Regions from separate parts of the Rhodohalobacter barkolensis genome, predicted to be linked through region 2. Evidence: riboswitches for the same ligand, from Rfam matches in the RefSeq annotation. Region 2 holds a riboswitch; the other holds the start of a gene.

Region 1 (8,041 bases), 1.2 Mb from region 2:
GCTTCAATACCGACGTCAATTTTTCCGTTTTCCAATTTGCCCGTGTATCTCAACACCCGGTCTTTTTCTTTTTCTAAGGCGATCTTTTGTTGCCAGTTGTTGTCTGCTTCAGCCAATCTGTCAAGAAATTGGGTTGCATCAACATTCTTGAGGTTTTCAGGAATAAGTGATTCTACATTTACTTCATCTCGTTCTATTCGAACACCACAGATTCGTGCCAAGATCAAAAACTTTCGGGCCACATCTTCTCCCGATAAATCATCCCTGGGATCGGGTTCAGCATAACCCAGTGTTCGTGCTCTGTTCACGGTTTCGCTAAAGGAAGCTCCATTTTCCAACTCAGAGAAGAGATACGTCATTGTTCCGGAAACCACACCGCTGATTTCGATGATTTCATCTCCTGAAGCAATCAAATTTTTAATGGTGTTTACAACCGGCAGACCTGCCCCTACGTTGGTTTCGTAGTGAAATTCCACATCAAACTCATTGGCAAGCTGATGAAGGTTTTCAAAGGTTTCCTGGCTTTGTGTGTTGGCAAGCTTACTTGGAGTTACAACATGGATATGGTTTTCAAACAACTGTGGATAGAGAGCCGAGACTTCAGAACTTCCCGTTGCATCCACAAATATAACACTCCCTTTTTTGTATGAGCTTAGTTTCCGGATAATATTATCCCAATGTTTGTCAGGTGAAATTTGTAACTCACTTCTCCTGTAGTTCGCTTCTTCTCTTCTGAACCACTGTACGTGTTGAGAGTTGCAAATACCTACAACTCGAAGTGAGTGGTGACCTTCAATCTGTTTAACCAGCGTGCAACCTACAGCTCCAACACCGGCAATAAATATTTTTTTAACAGGTTTCGGTTTGGCAAATGGGACTCGGTTTTTTTTGATGGCGTGCAATTGTGACATATCTCAGTAGATTAAAAGTTCTTTTCGGTGGGTAAAGGGTTTGATGATACTATTGAGCTGATCAAATTCGATTAGAAATCCGTCATGGCCTGCGTGTGAATCGATCTCTGCGAAACGACCATTAGGCAAAAGATTCGCCAGCTCTTTCTGTTCGGCAACAGGGTAGAGGTGATCTGAAGTGATCCCAATGACCTGAATCGGAATTTCAATGCGATTCAAAATCAGTTCAAAGTCACTTCTATTTCGGGAGATATCATGAGAATCCATCGCCTTTGTAAGAGTGATATAGGTGTGAGCGTCCATTCGCTTTGCCAGCTTCTGTCCCTGGTAGTTGAGATAGGACTCGATCTGAAACTGGCCATCTTCATTCTGATGTTTTCGCCCAAATTTTTGGTTGTAATCTTCAGGTGCCCGATAGGTCACCATCGCCATCATTCGTGCTGTAGCTACACCCCGGAACGGACCGTTTTCCGGTTCATAAATTCCATTGTTCCAGTTTGGGTCATTTTTAATGGCTGCTCTCTGGGCATGGCTGATACCGATCGCCCATGGGGTATGAGCTTTCCCCATGGCGATCAGTACAGCTGAACGAGCACGGCGATCCATAAATATGAATTCCAGAGCTTGCATTCCGCCCATGGAACCGCCGATTACGAGTTCAATTCCGGTAATACCAAGTTGATCCAACAGTTGTTGTTGAAATCGAACCATATCCCGAATGGTGATTTCGGGAAAGCCATTTTTGTAAGCTTTACCGTTTTTCGGGTTGATGGATTGAGGACCTACAGAACCATAACAGCTTCCCGGTACGTTGATGCAGATAATAAAATGCTCATCCGGATCGCAAATATTTCCTTCGCCAAAGATCCCGGGAAACCATTCATCAGCGGCTGCGTGTCCCGTCAGTGCGTGAAAAATCAAGATGACGTTATCCTTTTCACTATTGAGTTCACCCCAGGTTTTATAGGCAACCGGCGCTTTTTCAAACCGAAATCCGGATTCAGTAATGAAATCCGTTTCCAAAGTTGTTGTAGTGATACCTTTATTCATTATGAGTTATCCATATATTTGATCAGAGAAGTTCAGGCCGCCAAGTTTTCATTGGGCTTATCGGTTCCCCGCTTTTTCAAAAGCTTGCTCAAAATCTTCGATGATGTCATCGATGTGTTCAATTCCAACCGACACTCGAATTAGGTCTTTTTTAACGCCACCGGCTTCCTGCTCTGAATCACTCAGCTGCTGATGAGTGGTTGACGAGGGATGAATGACTAATGTTTTAGCGTCCCCCACATTTGCCAGATGGCTCGCCAGCTCAACATTTTCTATAAAAGTTTTAGCAGCATCAAAACCGCCTTTTACTCCAAATGTGAGAACTGCTCCGAACCGCCCGTTTCTGAGATATTTCTTTCCATTCTCGTGATGCGGATGATCCGGAAGTCCGGTGTAGTTTACCCACGAAACGGAGTCCTGTTCCTGCAGCCACTCGGCTAATTTTTGTGCATTTGTAGTGTGTCGCTCAGCCCGGAGCGAGAGAGTTTCCAATCCCTGAAGAAGTAGAAAACTGTTAAATGGCGATTGTGCTGCTCCAATATCCCGAAGACCTTCAACCCGGGCCCGAATTGCAAGTGCAATATTTCCAAACGGACCGCCTTCGCCGAATACTTCCCAGAAGTTCAGTCCGTGATAACCCGGAGCCGGTTCAGTGAAGAGAGGATATCGCCCGTTACCCCAGTCAAAGTTTCCGGCATCCACAATTACACCGCCAATACTGGTTCCATGTCCGCCAATCCATTTTGTGGCCGACTCTACCACAATGTTGGCGCCGTGGTCGATAGGTCGGGCAATGGCGCCGCCGGCTCCGAATGTATTGTCAACAATCAGAGCGACACCATGTTTTTTGGCAACGGCTGAAATACCATCAAAATCAGGTACATTACCGCGAGGATTACCAATGCTCTCCACGTAAATCGCTCTGGTTTTATCATCAATGAGTGCTTCAAATTCAGCCGGTTCATCGTTTTCAGAAAATTTCACATCGATGCCAAGACGGGGCAGGGTTACCTTGAACTGGTTATAAGTTCCGCCATAGAGATTTTGCGTAGCCACGATGTTATCTCCGGCCTGAGCCAAAGTAGTTATAGCCAGAAACTGCGCAGACTGACCGGATGCAGTGGCTACAGCTGCAGCTCCGCCTTCCAAAGCTGCAATTCGTTTTTCAAATACATCTGTAGTAGGATTCATGATTCGGGTATAGATATTCCCAAATTCTTTCAGCCCGAATAGATCTGCGGCATGATCAGTATTGTTGAACTGGTAAGATGTAGTTTGATAGATTGGCACAGCCCTTGATCCGGTTGTTGGATCAGGTTCCTGACCCGCGTGGAGCTGAAGGGTTTCGAATCGGTAGTTTTTGGATTTTCCGTTGCTGCTCATGGTTCTGTTTGTTGTATGATTATTTGATTGCTGAAATCGTGAAATAAAAAAGCCTCTTCCGAAAATCCTGTGGGAAAGATTTTCAGAAGAGGCTTAAACAGAACCTGAAGTAACAACAGGTGAGCCGGCTTCTTATCTTTCCCAAATTTTGGTTGTTGAAAACCAAAACGGGCAGGATTTAGCACCTAACCCTCCCGAATAAATTCGAGAGGCGGTTGCTAAGGCTTCAAAGGGCCTGTCCCTCCACCTTTCTTGATAAGACTCATTAATTTTAAAGAACGCTGTTCAATTTATCTGAACAAATAAAGCCCTGCTGTTTCCAGAGGGCCTTTCAAATTTCTTAATGAAAAATATACCCTCTACTCTATGTGTGACTATGCATACACATGGGGCAGATCATAAAAGTTGTGTAATGTAGGTTTGAATTTTTCATTGCTCTTAAGATAGAACGGTCTTCAAAGAAAATGCAAATAATTTTTTCACCATCTCATTTGGCAAAAATTCATCTGCACTATTTGAAGTATGATTGTCCTTAATTCATGCCTGAAAGTGCATCCCTGCCGTTCACTACCGGAAGTGTTAAGGTTGTATTGTCCAGGTCAATAGTTAACTCTGTACCCGGTTGTGGCCAAAGAGTATACTCTTTGTCACTAGAGAAAATAAGCAGACCTATTTGCTGACCGTAAGGGATGATCTGATCATCCGGTTGAAGGTCAAATTCAACAGTATAAAATTCTCCGGGTTCCAATGGTTCACTTTCCCGAAGTGAGTTTCTATTTTGCGGACTCGCCCAACCTCTCGTGATAATATTATCGGTAATTTGAGAGTTTCGACCCTCATTCCACGGAAGCGAAACGAGCCATACGGTTAAGTTTGCAGCCGGTTTACTGCTCGCCAATGTAACGGAAACCGAAGGCACTCCGGAGATATGAACAGAGTCCTGAAGTTCAGGTGTCAGGTAGATTAATCGGTGATCTGTCCATTCGGCCTGAGCCAGTGCTGAACCCGTAAAGGAGTAGTTATCAACCAGTGTTTCATTTCCCTGAGACTCGGGTTGCGAAAGCGTCAATCCACCTCTTTCGGGTGCACCGGATGTCAGATGAAACGTAACCGGAGAGGCTGCCGGATGTGGATAATTTTCGTAGGGGGTAGGATTTTCACGCTCATCACGTTCACGTACAATCCATGATCTTTCCAGATCCTCAACTCCGTTTTCAACCTCAAAAAGGTATCGGGTAAACCACTTATTCATCAATTCGTGTGGAGGTTCGCCACCGTGACCACCCTGATGATAGTAAACCATGGATGGCACACCCATTTCTTGTAGTTTTTCATAGGCCTGATAGCTGTTCTCTGTCATTACATTCCAGTCATTAAAAGCGTGGGCCATCAATGTTGCAGCTTTATAATTCTCCATCTGTTTGAGGTAATCCCGTTCTTCCCAGAAATCGTTGTAATCTCCGTTTTTTCGATCCAGTCCCTCGGCCATGATGCCATCTCGCATGGTGCGGTTGTTGTATTCTCGTTTAGCTTCGTCCCCGCTGTGTACGAAGTCATAAAGTACATCGGCATCTTCACCAAGGTAACCGCCGGGAGATCGTACCAACCCGTTGGACCGATAGTACATGTAGAAAGAAGTTACTGGAGCTACCGGTATGATCGCCTTCAATCCATCCACGCCGGTTGTGGCCGCTGCAAACGGTAAAAATCCGTTATAGGATGTTCCGGTCATCCCCACATTGCCATTGGTCCAGAATGCCTCAACCTCTTCGTCTCCATCTCGTGTTGTGTATCCGTTAGCCCGGCCGTTTAACCAGTCAATGACAGCTTTTGGAGCCAGTGCTTCATTTTCTCCACCAACAGAAGGTGAACCGTCAGACAGTCCGGTTCCGGGTGATGTGGAGTGAACCACGATAAATCCGCGCGGAACCCACGTGGAAGTGTGTGAATTGGAGATGATAGGTCGTTCACCACGGCGTTCAATTTCAGGACCCGGTTTCCGAACCGGAGGGTCTTCTCCAAGTTCCTGCTTTACATCCCAGAAGAAATCGTATGGCGGACGAGCGGTTCCGGCATAATAGGGGCTAGTCTCATAGATAACGGGTAGTTTCAGGTCACCGTTTTCGGTTTGAGCCGGTCGTGTAACGGATACGTACATCCTGTCGGGATTTCCGTCTCCATCTGTGTCAAAATCGGTTTCTACCCAAAGATCATGGCGAATCCACTCTTCAGGGTTCTGGAACGCCTCGATGATCTGAGCTTGTCCATCTTCAATCAGAGGAACTGTGAGAGTCGACGGCTGAGCAGTTGCCGATGTTAAAATAAATGCAACGAGAATCAGACATTGAATGAGTGAGCCGGTAAATTTCTTCATAGATGGGTAGACGTTAAGTTTGGACTAAGCTAAAATGTAAAGGAAAACAGGGTAACGTTTTCAGCACCGGATAAATATGAACTTGTTTGAGATATTTGTCAATACCCCATATTCCGAACCCAATTTTCCTGCTCGCGCCACTTTTCGCGAACTTTTACGTGAAGATCCAGGAATACTTTTTTGCCGATAAAGTCTTCTATGGCTTCGCGTGATTTGATACCGAGTTCTTTGATGGCGGCTCCTTTTTTCCCAATCAAAATACCTTTTTGTGATTTTCGATTAACAATAATGTCGGCACTGATCCGGTCAATATCATCATCCGCTTCGTAGCTGATCACATCCACTGTACAGGAGTAGGGAATCTCTTCCTGAAATTGAAGAAATACCTGTTCTCTGATGAGTTCGGATACAAAAAATCGTACAGGGTGTTCACTTAAATCCTCTTTTGGGTAGTAGGGAGGACCGGGAATGAGTTGGGTTCGGATCGACTGTAAAAGTTCATCTATACCATTTCCCTGTAGTGCGGATACGTAGTGGATTTCCTTAAAACGCAACTTCTCTTTCAGCTCATTCACTTTTGCTTCAGCTCTGGAACGGCTTGCCTGATCCATCTTATTGACCACCAGGAAAATAGGTTTATTGATGGTTCTGAGAAGCTCAATGACTTCATGAGTCGGGAATTTATCAGTTGGATCGAAGATGAAAAGAATCACATCAGCGTCGGCACGGGCTCTTTCAACCGTATTCATCATCGCTCGCTGAAGCTCATATTTTGGCGTAATGACCCCCGGAGTGTCCAGGAAGATGACCTGAGTATCATCATCCGAGTAGATACCGACCACCTGGTGTCGCGTGGTCTGAGGTTTGTGGGTGGTTATGGATATTTTTGTGCCCAGAATATGATTCATCAGCGTAGATTTTCCTGCATTGGGTTTTCCAATGAGAGCTACGTATCCGGACTTATGTGGTTGATCAGTCAAATTAATCTATTTTGTGGTTCTACAAGTCCCCTCTTGAGAGGGGATTTAGGGGTGTGTTAAAAAAGTTAAACTATATTTGCATTAAAATTATTCATTATATGCTTGGTCCATAATCCTCAAATACTCCTTCACGGTTCGATCCAAACCCCAGAAAACAGCTTTGGATACTAAAGCGTGTCCAATACTGATATCGTGTAAATGTGGTACTTCTTCAATCAAAAGGGGTAAATTGTTGAGGTTCAGGCCGTGTCCGGCGTTGACTGTCATCCCAAATTCATGAATCAGCTCAGCACCTTCTTTCAACCGAATGAGTTCCTTTTTCCGGCTATGTTCGTCCTGCGCATTTGCAAAAACTCCTGTATGGAGTTCAATGGCATCAGCCCCTAATTTATGAGCCAGTTTGATATCCTCCGGATTAGGATCCAGAAAGAGGCTCATCTTAATCCCGGTTCCTTTAAACTTCGGGAAAACTCGGTTATTAAAGTCATCATAGACTTTTTTCATGTCGAGTCCGCCTTCAGTCGTCAGCTCCTCGCGGCCTTCGGGAACAAGCGTGCAGAGTTCCGGTTTGATCTCGTTACAAATTTCAATCATCTCTTCTGTGGCGGCCATTTCAAAGTCGAGAGCGCCTTTCACAGATTTTTTCAATCGGTAGACATCTTCATCACGAATGTGACGGCGATCACCCCGCAAATGAAACACGATTCCGGCGGCTCCGGCTTTTTCACAAACTTCGGCAGCTTCAACAGGATCGGGATATCCCTCACCGCGGGCATTCCGAAGCGTTGCTATGTGATCGATATTTACAAGTAATTGCATGGTTTCGTATTATTCTTTTGTTTAGGGCAAAGATACAACATCCCATTGCAAATTGTGAACCTCAAAGGCTCTATGTCAACGAAGCGATATCTAAGTATTATCTCCTTTTTATTTTTACTGACCGGTTGCGGTGTAGTGCCGAGAGATAGCGGTCCTCAATCACAACCTTCCGGTTCCGGTAATCTTCCGGCAGCTGCTTCTGTTTCATCATTTGATCGTGTTGTAAATCAGCTCCACAGTGCTCACCGCGAATGGGAGGGAACGCCTTATCAACTGGGTGGAAACGGTATTAACGGAATCGATTGTTCAGCCTTTACACAGGTAGTTTATCGTGATTTTTTCGGTGAAGATCTACCGCGCAATACGCGTAATCAGCTGCAAGAGGGATCGGGAGTGAGAAGAGAGAGTATCAGGCCGGGTGATCTGATCTTTTTTAGAACCAGCCGAAATGTTCTTCACGTAGGGATAGCAATGGAAGATGGAGACTTTCTGCACGCTTCGGTATCCAGCGGAGTGATGATCTC
Region 2 (8,041 bases):
TGAGATTGTAAATAAATCATTGGGTTATGAGATAACCTACTACTTGTTCGAGTTCAAACACACAGGACATACCACTTACTGGGATGGAGAACCGCTGTTTAAAGAGATGACCCCATCCGATCCCACACAAAAATTTCTATGGGAATTCAACAGGCTGAAGGCATTTCACGGGTCGATGAGGCATTTCTGGCTGTCGGTGCTGGAAGACCGCGTTGAAGAAGAGGGCTTTCACATGTACAGAGTTTGGGAACCGATGTTTCCCGGGGATACGAATAATCTATTTAAGGTAACCGCTGAGGACATTGTCCGCCCGGCTGAAAAGGAGTACCTGAAAGAGGTGCGGTTTTCAGGATCACTGGAGATCGTTTATATGCGTGAGGAGGAAGATTGGCGCTATCTGGAGTGGACAAACGAACGGAACAGGGGTCCGGGTTGGTCGCAGGTTTCCTGGTTGGAACTCAATGAACGATCCATCACTGTTGACCCATCCGGCGAAGTTGTAGAACCCTATGGCGCCATTCAGCAGGGATATCTCGGTTTCCACCGGCTGGCCGATCTCACCCCGCGCGAATACCGCCCGGATGGATATTTTAAAGCCACCAACCGTTGAAAACCCTCGTCTGTCGAATTCCGGCGTGTTTTTACGACGGCTCGCCTGACGAGTATTTCCAAGCCTCAAGCGGCATGCAACAAATCACAATTCGACATTCATAATTCGAAATTCGGCATTCAAACCATCTCCTCGTCCCGGAGCTCAGCTCCGTCGACGACAACCTGCAGCTCCGCTGCATCATAACCCACCCCCAGCCCCTCCCTCTCACGCAAATGCACGTGACATGGAGGGGAGCTATTTACCTGCACAATTGCTGCAAATTATTAAACTGTCCCACAGGGTCAGCACACAAATAGCCCCGGTTTTTAACCCGGGGTAAATAGATCAACAAGCCTCCTCACCGAACAGAGTGCGTTGTTTGGAGTGCAAAACAGAATTGGGACGCTTGTTTTAAAATCTCATTTCAAACCTCTATCCACTGTTCATTTTGTCTTGAAACAAAACGAACCAAAAAATCAAGCCTGCCTGCGCTGAAGCTTCGGAAGGCAGGGCTGTGAGAAATCATCGACGTTCTCAGCCTAGATCCGGAAAAACTCAAGGCCTGTTAATCCCTTATTCCGATTTCAGATTCTGTTGGAGGCTGGTGAGTTTTTCTTTTCGTCTACTGTCTGCTCACTTTTTCCGCTGATTTCTCAAGGCCGTTTTTCATCTGCTTATCAAAAAAGAACAACCCCGCAGAGGTGACATATCAATAGCCTCGGGTGTAGCAAAGCGAAACCCGGGGAAACAGGGCACCATACATTCCCCGCCGAACAGAGAGAATAGTTTGGAGGACAAACCAGAATTGAGGCGGTTCTCACACATATTCATTATTCAAAAACAAACATCAACGAGTCAGGCATCCCTTTGCACAAGGTCAGACCGGATATTATATGCAGCGGAGCTACTCACTTTCGTCGGCGGATCGGAGCTCCGAACGAGGAATTCTGGATTGAGACAAACTCAATCTGCCGGGCAAACGCTTGGATCAGAAACAGCAATCCCCGGAATCAGTTTTTTGTGGATCGTTATTCGTCAGGTGGGCTTTGATTTTTGAATAACACTTTCAATGTACGATGATTACCCTATTCAGATCAAATGAATTTGAGAATGGCTATTTTATATACAACTAATGTTTGATGATATAACATAATATTAGTTTATAGCTACCCAATGACTGCTTCATATCATTCAAAAAAATTCTTCACAAAAGATTATTTGATCATTAATGCTGATCCGCCCCCCCCATTAATACACGCTCAGCCTTTGCACCCCCAGACGAAAAGGACCCTCTTGTCCATCCTGAATCATAAACCCGATCTCCAGAATCGCATCCGGGTTCAACTCCGGATTGCCGCGAACTGCATTCCCTCTAAATACCGGCTTGAAATCGCTATATGCCATTTCGTGAGTCTCCCACTCCCCTGCCGTGGTCGCAAAACGCGCCTCGTAGGAGTAGCGCGTCAGCCGTCCGTTTTTTACGGTTCTGAGCCTCAAGCTGTATATTTTTCCATCCCCCAACACGTGAACAGACAATCCCTCAAAGCCTGACAGGTCCACCGGTGTTTGTGCCCGTGTGCGGACTGATGCAAATCCACCATTATTCTCCAGGGATACCGTGCCCCTGAACAGGGCATATCCGTCTGGATGCAGCTCAAGTGTGCTTCTTGAAATCCCTCCCATTACGCTGTCATTTACAATCCGCCAAGCGGCCACCGATGTGTCACTGAAATCTATTAGGACCTGTTCTGTATCGTTCTTTTCAGTATCAGAACTCTTTAGCTCTGCCCCAAAACCTGGAAAGAGCATAGCAAATAACAAACTGGTTAAAAGGATGGATGTTGTAGTAGTAGGCAAGGGTTTCTTTGTTGAGTTTCCATTCGTATCGTATTGAGAGCTCAACAAAAACAGCCCACCATCAGTTCGGACAACCCACCCCCAGCCCCTCCCTTTCACGAAAATGCACGTGACATGGAGGGGAGCTACTTAGCTGAACAGAATTGACATACCGGAATTGCCTTTTCCATTTAATCAGGATAAACTATTCAAAATTCGTCATTCGTTATTCGACATTCGATATTCAAATCTCCTCGTCTGTCGAATCCAGGCGTGCTTTTGCGTCGGTTCGCCTGACGAGTTTTTCAAGCCTCAAGCGGCAAGTCGCAGGCAGCAGGTCGCAGGCAAGGCCTGAATGTCATCCTGTTGCGTCCCGACTCTTTTTCGGGGAACGTAGTGAAGGATCTCCATCCCATTAAGTCAACACCGGGAGATTCTTCTCCCGAAAGCATTAAGGAGAAGAATGACGATATGGTCATCCTGAACGTAGTGAAGGATCTCTACATTTGTTGCTATTATTTTGGAGACCCTTCGACAAGCCTGCCCTCCGAAACCACGGTGCAGGCGGGCTCAGGGTGACGGTGGAGGCTGGTGAGTTTTTCTTTTCGCCTTCTGTCTGCTCACTTTTTCCGCTGATTTCTCAAGGCCGTTTTTGATCTACTTATAAAAAATAAACAACCCCGGAGGGGGTGGAATATCAATAGCCCTGGGTGGAGCTTCGCGAAACCCAGGGTAAACAGAGACACACATCTCCTCGCCGAACAGAGAGCTTGGTTTGGATTACAAAACAGAATTGAGGCGATAGACTTAAAATCTTATTTCAAACTCATCCCCCTGTTACTTTTGGCTTGATCCGCCGGTAGTCGGACAGGTACAAAAGCAACCCAAAAATTAAGCCCTGAATGTCATCCTGAACGTAGTGAAGGATCTCTACATTTGTTGCTATTATTTTGGAGACCCTTCGACAAGCCTGCCCTCCGAAACCACGGTGCAGGCGGGCTCAGGGTGACGGTGGAGGCAGGTGAGTTTTTCTTTTCGCCTTCTGTCTGCTCACTTTTTCCGCTGATTTCTCAAGGCCGTTTTTGATCTACTTATAAAAAATAAACAACCTCGGAGGGGTGAGACACCAATGTAAACAGATCCAAACATCTCAACCGCCGAACAGAGTGCCTTGTTTGGAGTGCAAATCAGAATTGAGGCGGACTATCATGCAGCAGAGCTGCCAGTTGTCGTCCGCGGAGCAGAGCTCCGGACGAGGGTTAACCAAAAAAATCACAATTCGGCGTTCGTCCATCGTTATTCGACATTCAAACACCAACGTCTCACGCTTCCCTCTCACTTTTTGCATCTAGCATCTCGCCGTTATCATCACATCCCCATCACCTCTTCCCTCTCATAAATCCTGTCGTAGAGCAGCTTTCGGGTTTTGCCAAACTCGCGGATTTCGCGTGCACGCTGTACGAACTCTTCGTTGTCCATTTCATCGGATCTGACCATAAACCCCGCCTTGCCCTTATCGCTATACACGATCAGGTAGAGTCGGCGCATCCGGCGTTCCATCTCCAGGCAGTTCCATTCCCGGCAGTTCTTCAGAATTCGGATGAACATCTCATCCTTCACCGGTTTTGAATAGCTCTCCGGCAGGGTGACGGTGACCACCAGCAGGCCGTTCTTCATCTCTGCCACGGCTGATGAAATTCCGTGCAACATCCCCATCCATTTGATGCCCGCCTGAACATAGGAGCTATGAAGGGTTTTTCGCTCTCTTTCAGAAAGTGTAGAACTCAGAGGGTCATTGGTCTGATTGCCGGACGATTCTCCGTTATGGTTATTTTTTGACTGTTTCATAAGATCTGTATCGTTTGATGTACGGTTTCGGTTCGGTTGTGTGATACGTACATCAAGATCAGATGCGGAAAAGACGGGACTCGTTGCTTTGGATCCGTGATCCCACATCGTTTGAACCACCGTGCCCGAGCAGGTCGGTTGGCAACCCCGATTATCGGGGTTTCTTGATGCTGAATGGAAGATAACAGCTGGCTATTCCGATAACAAGCGGTTTGCAGGTTTCAAGTTGCAGGCAACAAGTCATAATTCGAAATCCGGCGTTCATCATTCGATATTCAAACCATCCCCTCGTCCGGAGCTCTGCTCCGCCGACAGCCCTGCAGCTCCGCTGCACAATACGTCTTAACCACTTTTTGAACGGGATTTGGTCAAATCCAAAACGTGATGGAAACGCCTCAACAAAAACCAATATTTCAAGCCACACTCTCTGTTCGGCGGGGAAATGGGGGTTGCCATTAAACCCATCAATGAATTGATGGGCTATAATATGTTTCATGGCTATGCCATTACTCAATAACTGGCACTCATTCTCAAATCGGTCGTTCGTCGTTCGGTCAATCGCAGTTCACATCGGGGAGCTTGCCAAGAACCCTCGTCTGTCGAATTCCGGCATGTTTTGGCGACGGTTCTAGTCCTCCTTCTCCCGAAGGTTTTCGGGATACTGAGGATAGACCCGACGAGTTTTTCCAAGCCTCAGGCAACAAATCACAATTCGAAATTCGTCCATCGTAATTCGCCATTCAAACATCAACGTCTGCTCCAGATCCTTCTGCTCCGGCCGAAAGACACGGCCTTCGGTCAGGACCCTGTCTCCGCTCACCGACTGATGACAGGATTCCTGATAGGAAAGCGCAGCGTATAAAGTATTGAGATCGAACCCTGCTCCCCACCGCGCCGCAGGCAGATCTTCGTAAGCAGATTGACTCATAAATTCCTCAGCGAAACTCGGCGACGTACTCAGTGCAACTCCGCGAGAAACCCTGAAAGACGATATAGGATATGCGATTTTTGATATCCGATATCCGATTTACGATTTACGATTCAAAAAACCACCACCCCTCAGACCTCTCCTCCAGAGGAGGGGAATTTTGCCCAACCGTATTTAGGCATCAACATCTACACCTTAGACCTTGAACCCTGAACCCAGAAACCTATTCATATAAAGTGATAATTAATTCATAATTTTATCTAAATACGAACAGGTTACTTTTTACCCATTTAAATCGTTTTTAATGATACTTCTTGACAAACCTTACGTTTCCGATTTCCTTCAACATACGATCCTGGAAAACGGCTATCCGGCATTAGCACTTTCATCGAAAGAGGAATTGAATCTGGGCGGCAGGTTGCCTCTCATGAATAGTGAAGAAGCAAAGGACATTATTAAGAGGAACGAGTTTCCCAAGGTTTACACAAATTCGGAAAACTCCATTGATTGGATCGAAAAAAATCTGCAAAAAACGAAACTCCCCGATATCATTGATCTCTTTAAAGACAAAGTACGCTTCCGCCGCTTTTTGAATAAATATTATCCGGACTACTTTTTTGAAGAAATTAAACTGGAGGATCTCCTTACAGTGGATGCTTCCGGTTATCCATTTCCTGTAGTATTAAAACCAAAGGTCGGTTTCTTAAGCGTGGGCGTTCATAAGATTTATTCGGTTGAAGAGTGGAATAAAAAAGTACGAAAGGTTGAGAACGAAATTGAAAAAGTAAGCAGATTATATCCGGCTTCTGTTTTAAATGCCGGGGCTTTTATTGTTGAAAAATACATTGAAGGGGATGAATATGCATTTGATGCGTATTTCGGCAGCAACGGTGAACCGGTGGTATTGAATATTTTCAAACATTTTTTTTCAAGTGAGGATGATGTTAGCGATAGAGTTTATCTCTCTTCGGGCGAAATAATCAATAAAAAATTACGACCATTCACGGAGTTTCTTGACATGCTTGGCAATTCTGCCGATTTGAAAAACGTCCCCCTTCACGTTGAAGTAAGAATTACAAAAGACGGAAAACTCTTTCCTATAGAAGTTAATCCAATGCGATTCGGTGGCTGGTGTACTACGGCAGACTCAACGTATCTTTCGTATGGTTTTAATTCCATTGAATATTTCTTCAACCAGCAAAAGCCGGATTGGAAAACCATTTTAAGCGGCAGGGACGACAAACTTTACAGCATCATAGTATTAGACAATACAACCGGGTATGAACCGGACGAAATAAAATCATTTGACTACGATCAGCTGCTTCAACATTTCGAACATCCCATTGAGCTGAGGAAAATGAACGTTGCGGACTATCATATGTTCGGTTTTCTCTTTTGCGAAACGGATAGATCTAATTTTAGAGAAATTGAATACATCCTAAAATCAGATTTGAATGAATTTATAAAGGTATAATAAAAAGAAACGGCTATTCGCTTAGCAAGCGGCAAGTTTCAGGTTGCAGGCAGCAATCCCAACTTCAAAATTCGGCGTTCGATATTCGATATTCGATATTCAAAAAAATCGGTGATTCGGTCGTTCGTCCATCGGTCATTCGTAGTTCAGGTTAAGCGGCTACCCTCGTCTGTCGAATTCCGTCGTGTTTTTTGCGACGGTTCGCCTGACGAGTTCTTTCCAAGCCTCAAGCGGCAGGCCGCAGGCAACAAGTCACAATTCGAAATTCAACATTCATCATTCGATATTCAAACCATCTCCTCGTCCGGAGCTCTGCTCCGAAGACGACAGCCCCCGCAGCTCCGCTGCGTATTGATTTCTCTATCAACCAGGTCACAAGCTACAGGCTCCAGGTTGCAGGCCACAGGCCACAAGTTCCAAATCCCAATCTCCAAATACCAAGCACCAAATTCCATTTCCAATACTCATCAGGTCGAGACTGTCGAGAACCTTTTATGTACCAAAATCAAAATTCACCATTTCCGGGTCATCTGTCATACATACACATCCATTATTTAAATTTTTGCCTTTTGCCAGGCCAACGAAGCTTCAGCGAAGTAGGTCCTTTTCACATTTCACTCTAAAGGCAGACACAGCTATCCCCGGAATCAGTTTTTGTGGAGCGTTATTCGTCAGGTGGGCTTTGATTTTAGAATAACACTTTTAATATACGAGGAAACCCCTATCCGCATCAAATCTGATTTGTGATGAGTGGGTGATGTATGGGTAATGTTTGGTGATAGTGTTTTATAAGTCTTTAATAATGACTTTTTGCTGTTAATTTTAGTTAAAAATAGTTCTTCTTAAAAGAAAAATAATAATCTAATGTTATGAGGTATTTTCTTCCCCATTTATGTACCTCTTGAGAGATTTTTGAATTACAAAACGAAATTTTAGTCTTTAGGCTTTTCATATCATCACCCTAATCTCTTACTGAAAACGCAAAAGGCTAATTATTTTATAAATGCTTTTTTCGTACTTAAATGAAATAAAATCATTTGGAATGCATAAGTCCTAGAATTACATTCAGTCAAACTTTAAAAAATAGTTTTAAACCTTCTGCAAAAACTACCTTTCATACCAGGAGTTAATTATAAAAGATCTACCATTCATGACGAATATGGAGGTAGCCGACAAAGCGGCATTTCACCTTGTGCCAATTATCCCTATATATTTATCTTCAGTGGCTCTAAGGGTAAAAAACATGGTTACCGTGATGCTTGGGAAAATGAGGATGTGTTTAGTTACACGGGGGAAGGTCAAGTAGGTGACATGGACTTTACGAGAGGTAATTTAGCCCTCAAAAACCACCTCGAAAATGGTA

Evidence for each region. A riboswitch is a leader RNA that binds a small molecule or an ion and turns the genes downstream of it on or off. The one in region 2 is predicted to bind S-adenosylmethionine.
Region 1: linked by a shared signal. The riboswitch ahead of CWD77_RS05655 (O-acetylhomoserine aminocarboxypropyltransferase/cysteine synthase family protein) and the one ahead of CWD77_RS00645 (hypothetical protein) in region 2 are both predicted to bind S-adenosylmethionine.

The regions. Positions count from the first base shown of each region.
Region 1 is NZ_PISP01000001.1:1,352,508-1,360,548, reverse strand. It holds gene CWD77_RS05665 (homoserine dehydrogenase family protein) at 1-911, opposite strand, end outside; gene metX (homoserine O-acetyltransferase MetX) at 915-1,961, opposite strand; gene CWD77_RS05655 (O-acetylhomoserine aminocarboxypropyltransferase/cysteine synthase family protein) at 2,019-3,344, opposite strand; SAM riboswitch class I at 3,474-3,606, opposite strand; gene CWD77_RS05650 (Xaa-Pro dipeptidyl-peptidase) at 3,877-5,718, opposite strand; gene era (GTPase Era) at 5,817-6,698, opposite strand; gene CWD77_RS05640 (pyridoxine 5'-phosphate synthase) at 6,786-7,517, opposite strand; gene CWD77_RS05635 (C40 family peptidase) at 7,590-8,041, shown strand, end outside.
Region 2 is NZ_PISP01000001.1:158,230-166,270, reverse strand. It holds gene CWD77_RS00660 (carboxypeptidase-like regulatory domain-containing protein) at 1-610, shown strand, start outside; gene CWD77_RS00650 (CIA30 family protein) at 1,841-2,449, opposite strand; gene CWD77_RS15505 (hypothetical protein) at 2,734-2,907, opposite strand; gene CWD77_RS00645 (hypothetical protein) at 3,797-4,276, opposite strand; SAM-I-IV-variant riboswitch at 4,351-4,452, opposite strand; gene CWD77_RS00640 (hypothetical protein) at 4,428-4,772, opposite strand; gene CWD77_RS00635 (hypothetical protein) at 4,905-5,204, opposite strand; gene CWD77_RS00630 (ATP-grasp domain-containing protein) at 5,509-6,678, shown strand; gene CWD77_RS00625 (SRA domain-containing endonuclease) at 7,762-8,041, shown strand, end outside.